DNA from 2 places in the Chromobacterium fluminis genome. Region 2 is predicted to be linked to the other one. Evidence: riboswitches for the same ligand, from Rfam matches in the RefSeq annotation. Region 2 holds a riboswitch; the other holds the start of a gene.
The links. A riboswitch is a leader RNA that binds a small molecule or an ion and turns the genes downstream of it on or off. The one in region 2 is predicted to bind FMN.
Positions count from the first base shown of each region.

Region 1: another riboswitch for FMN. It lies ahead of HA052_RS03910 (class I SAM-dependent methyltransferase); the one in region 2 lies ahead of ribB (3,4-dihydroxy-2-butanone-4-phosphate synthase).

Region 1 covers NZ_JAAOMA010000003.1:244,133-246,330, reverse strand. The annotation lists gene HA052_RS03915 (N-formylglutamate amidohydrolase) at 1-589, opposite strand, end outside; gene HA052_RS03910 (class I SAM-dependent methyltransferase) at 729-1,466, opposite strand; FMN riboswitch at 1,560-1,722, opposite strand; gene HA052_RS03905 (YfeK family protein) at 1,806-2,171, shown strand.
Region 2 covers NZ_JAAOMA010000014.1:108,050-110,247, reverse strand. The annotation lists gene HA052_RS11970 (ATP-binding protein) at 1-675, opposite strand, end outside; gene ribB (3,4-dihydroxy-2-butanone-4-phosphate synthase) at 728-1,387, opposite strand; FMN riboswitch at 1,513-1,659, opposite strand; gene ruvB (Holliday junction branch migration DNA helicase RuvB) at 1,748-2,198, shown strand, end outside.

The DNA.
Region 1 (2,198 bases), on a different contig from region 2:
GCACGCCCAGCCGGGAAGCGAACTTGGCGATGGTCTGGTTCTTGGAGGCGGCAAAGTAATTGTCCGAGACATTCAACACGCCCTGTTGTCGCAGGCTTAGCTCCAGTCGTTGTTGCAATTCCGGCTTGCCCAGCAGCGAGGCTCCGTTCAAAGTGCCGAAGTCCACGTCGTAAGGCCGATATGGATGGCTGCCGTGCAGGTCCAGCACCAGCAGCGGGCGTCGATCGGCAATCAACGCCGCCAGCTTGCGCTTGAAGGCGTTGTCGTCGTCGTAATTGGGATCGGCCGGCGCGGCGCGGGTGGTGTAGATCGCGGTGGCGCCGGCCAGTTGATGCAGCATCGCCGCCAAGGCCGCGGTGCCGCCGCCGTCGGAGAAGCGGTATTGTCCTTCGCGGAACGGGCTGGTGGCGTGCGGCGCGGTCACAATGATGGGGCGCGCGCCTTCCCGCACCGCAAACCAAGGCTCGCCGTTTTGCGGCGGTTTGTCCTTGGCGGCGTCCGTCTCCTCTTGCAACTTGATGGCCTCTACAACGTGAGCGGGTTCGATGATGGCCCGCGCCGGCGGCGATTTACCGACGGCAGACGCCATCGACAACGTCAGGACCAGAACCCCTAGTAGCAACTTGACTCTCACCTCGCCCCTCCCCGTGAACACGGGCCGCATGCTCGATCTTTGCTGGACCAAGCCGGCGCCGCTTGGTTCTGCGCGCCGGCCCGGAAAAACCGCGCTAGAGCGCCGGCTTTCGCGCGGTTAGCAGCAACAGGGCCGGACGGCGCGTGTGTGGGCGCAAACCGTCCTGACGCGCCAGTGTCTGCTCGTCCGGCACGGGCTCGCCCAGATGAAGCAATTGGAAGCCGGCGCCCAGCAAGCCGGCCACATAGCTTTCCACCGTGCGGTGCTGCTTGATCACGCCGTCGACGAACCAGCGGGTTTCACGCGCGCCCTGCTGAAAGTAGGCGTCCAGCGTCCAGTGCGATGGCTCGCCCGCCGCGTCCAGCGCCCAGCCCTGAGGGCTGGCCGTGCAAATCGGGTGCTCCACCGTCAGCGCGAACACGCCGCCGGGCCGCAAAGCGGCGAACACGCGCGCCGCCACGGCGGCGTAATCCGCCACGTAATGCAAGGCTAGCGACGACACCGCCAGATCATAAGCGCCTGCCGGCGATTGAAAGTCCTCGATGCCGGCGAGCCGGTATTGAATGTCGGAATCGCAAGTGCGCGCTCGCGCCTGTTCCAGCATCCGTTCGGACAAGTCCACCGCGGTGACGCTGGCCGCGCCTTGGGCGCGCGCCCAACGGGCGAAATCGCCGAAGCCGCAGCCCAGATCCAGTACGTCGGCGCCGGACAGCGGCGGCAGCGCATCGCGCAAGGCGGGCTGCTCCAAGGCGCCGTTCAAGCCCGTGTCGCTGTCGCGCAAGGCTTGGTATTGGGAGAAAAAGACCGGATGGTCGTAGATGTTTTGCTGCATGTGGAGGCTCCGTAAAGACTTAAGGGAAGCGCTCCAGGGCGGCGCGCGGCCATGCCGACGCGCAAAAGCGCGCCAGGCCGCTCACGGCTTGGCGCGCGTCTTCTCTCATCCGGACTCTCACCGTCGGCTTCGGCTTCGCACCGAATCTGCTGACCCGCGCATCGTGGAAACGATAGCGCGGCGCTCGCGGGCTCGCCGCCGGCATTCGCCGCGGCTTACCGCCGGTGGGGAATTTCACCCCGCCCTGAAGACCGGCACAGCATAAAGGCGGCACAAAACTTGGACAAGCCCCGGCGCATCGCGCATAGTCGGCGCATTCCGATTGCAATGGAGCGAAGCATGACCCCGAAGCTGCCGATCTGGCTGTTTTTTTGTTTGAGCACCGGCACAGCCATCGCCGCGCCCACCCCGACCGCCAAGAACGAGATCAACCATCTATTGGACTATCTGGCCCAGTCCGGCTGTGAATTCAATCGCAACGGCAGTTGGTACGGCTCCAAAGAGGCCCGCGATCATCTGAACGACAAGTACCAGTATCTGTTGAAGAAGGACTGGGTCAGCAACGCGGAAAGCTTCATCGAGCGCGGGGCCACCCAGAGCAGCATCAGCGGCAAGGCCTACCAAGTGCGCTGCGGCGCGGCGCAGCCGGTGGCCAGCGCCGCCTGGCTCAAAGCGGAGCTGAGCCGCTATCGCCAGCGCAAATAAGCCGGTCGGTCGGGAATCCCGGCCTGC
Region 2 (2,198 bases):
GCGCTGCAGGTCGGCGGGGCCGGACTGGCGCCAGTCCTGCAGCCGCGCGCCGTCGCTCATCCGCGCGATCTTGGCTTGCAGCTTACGCAGCGGCCAACTGATTAACAAGGTCATCGCCAGCGCCAAGGTCAGGGCGGAAGCCAGCGACAGCCAGGCCAGGCGGTCGGCGGTGCGGCGCATTTCCGTGATCGAGTCCTGCCATTGGCGCTGGCTTTGTTCCAGTTGGCGGTTGATCAATTGGCCTTGCGCGGTCAGGTGCAGGTCTAGCTGGCGGAACAAGCGGTCGCGTTGCGCGCCGGCGCGCGCCGGCAGGGCTTGGAGTTGCGGCTGGATCGCCAGAATGGCCCGGGCGCTGAGCGTCAACTCGTCGTCGTCGCCGCGTTGCAATTTGCGTTGCGCCAGCTCGATCTCCTGCCAGGCGCCGGCGGCGGTTTTGGCCAGCGCGCGGTCTTTCAGGATTTGAGCCTGGCGGGTGGCGCGTTCGAATTGAATGGATTGCTCGCGTGACACGCGGTTGGCGTCCAGCCATTCCTTGGCCTGTTCCTGATGCGAGCGCAGGGTGGAGGCGGCGTGTCCCAGCTCGTTGCGAAGCTGAATCAGCACGGCCGAGGGCACGACGGCGACGATCAGGAAGCTGGCTAGCAACAGGCTGCGGAAAGAAATAAAACGAAGCATGAAGGGGTCGGCGGCGTCGCCGCGGGCATTAGCCCGCGGCTAAGGGCAAAGATCAAGCAGACAGCGGAGCGGCGGCTAAGTTCTGCGCGGAAATCCATTCGGCCAGTTCGGCCACGCTCAGAACGGGCAGCGCGTGCGTTTGAGCGTAGTCCGCGATTTGCGCGCCGCGCATCATGCTGCCGTCCGGGTTCATCAGCTCGCACAGCACGCCGGCGGGTTGGAAGCCGGCCAGTCGCGCCAGTTCCACCGCGGCTTCAGTGTGGCCGCGGCGGTTCTGCACGCCGCCTTCTGCCGCCACCAGAGGAAAGACATGGCCGGGGCTGACCACGTCGCCGGCCTGCGCTTGCGGATGGACGGCTGCCTGAATGGTGCGCACCCGGTCGGCGGCGGACACGCCGGTGGATACGCCCTGCGCGGCTTCGATGCTGACGGTGAAGGCGGTGCCGTAGCGGCTGTCGTTGCGTTGCGTCATCGGCGGCAATTGCAGCCGGGCGGCGTGCTCGGCGGTCAGGCACAAGCAGACGATGCCGCTGCAATCGCGGATCAGACGCGCCATTTCGGTTTCGCTCAGCGTGTCGGCGGCTAGAATCAGGTCGGCTTCGTTTTCGCGGTCGTGGTCGTCGGGAACGATGACCGGCAAGCCGCGGCGCAAGGCGCTGAGCGCCGTTTCGACGCGTTGAGACAAGGTGTCGGGATGTGTGGCGATACTCATGGAAACGGTCCTCGGGTCGTTTGAGAAACAGGTTCCAGGGCGTGAAAAGGGTCGGCGAAAGCCAACCCGCGCGCAAAAGCGCGCAGCGAACACGCCGCGGCCGCGCGTAGCGCGGCAGGCGGCCATGTCGTCTTCTCTCATCCGGACTATTACCGTCGGCTCTGGCCTGTCACCAGATCTGCTGACCTTCCGCCGGGAAGCGGAAGCGCTCGCGGGCTCGATCTTGCGATCATACCGCCGGTGGGGAATTGCACCCCGCCCTGAAGACGTTGCGTCGGCCCGCGATGATGGGCGGGCCAGCGGCGATTATAGCGCGGTGGTAAGATTGGACATTCGTTTTTTTGGCCGACGGCTAACACCATGATTGAAACCGACAACCTGTACGGCGGCGCGCCCGAGCCGCGCATCGTCACCCAGCAAAGCCTGTCCAGCCAGGAGGAAGCGCTGGAGCGCGCTTTGCGGCCCAAGCTGCTGGACGAGTACGTCGGCCAGAAAAAGACGCGCGAACAGCTGGAAATCTTCATCGAGGCGGCCAAGCGCCGCAGCGAAGCGCTGGACCACGTGCTGCTGTTCGGCCCGCCCGGGTTGGGCAAGACCACGTTGGCGCATATCGTGGCCCGCGAAATGGGCGTCAATCTGCGGCAGACTTCGGGGCCGGTGCTGGAGCGGGCCGGGGATCTGGCCGCGCTGTTGACTAATCTGGAACCGCACGATGTGTTGTTCATCGACGAGATCCACCGGCTGAGCCCGGTGGTGGAGGAAATCCTCTATCCGGCGCTGGAGGATTACCAGATCGACATTATGATAGGCG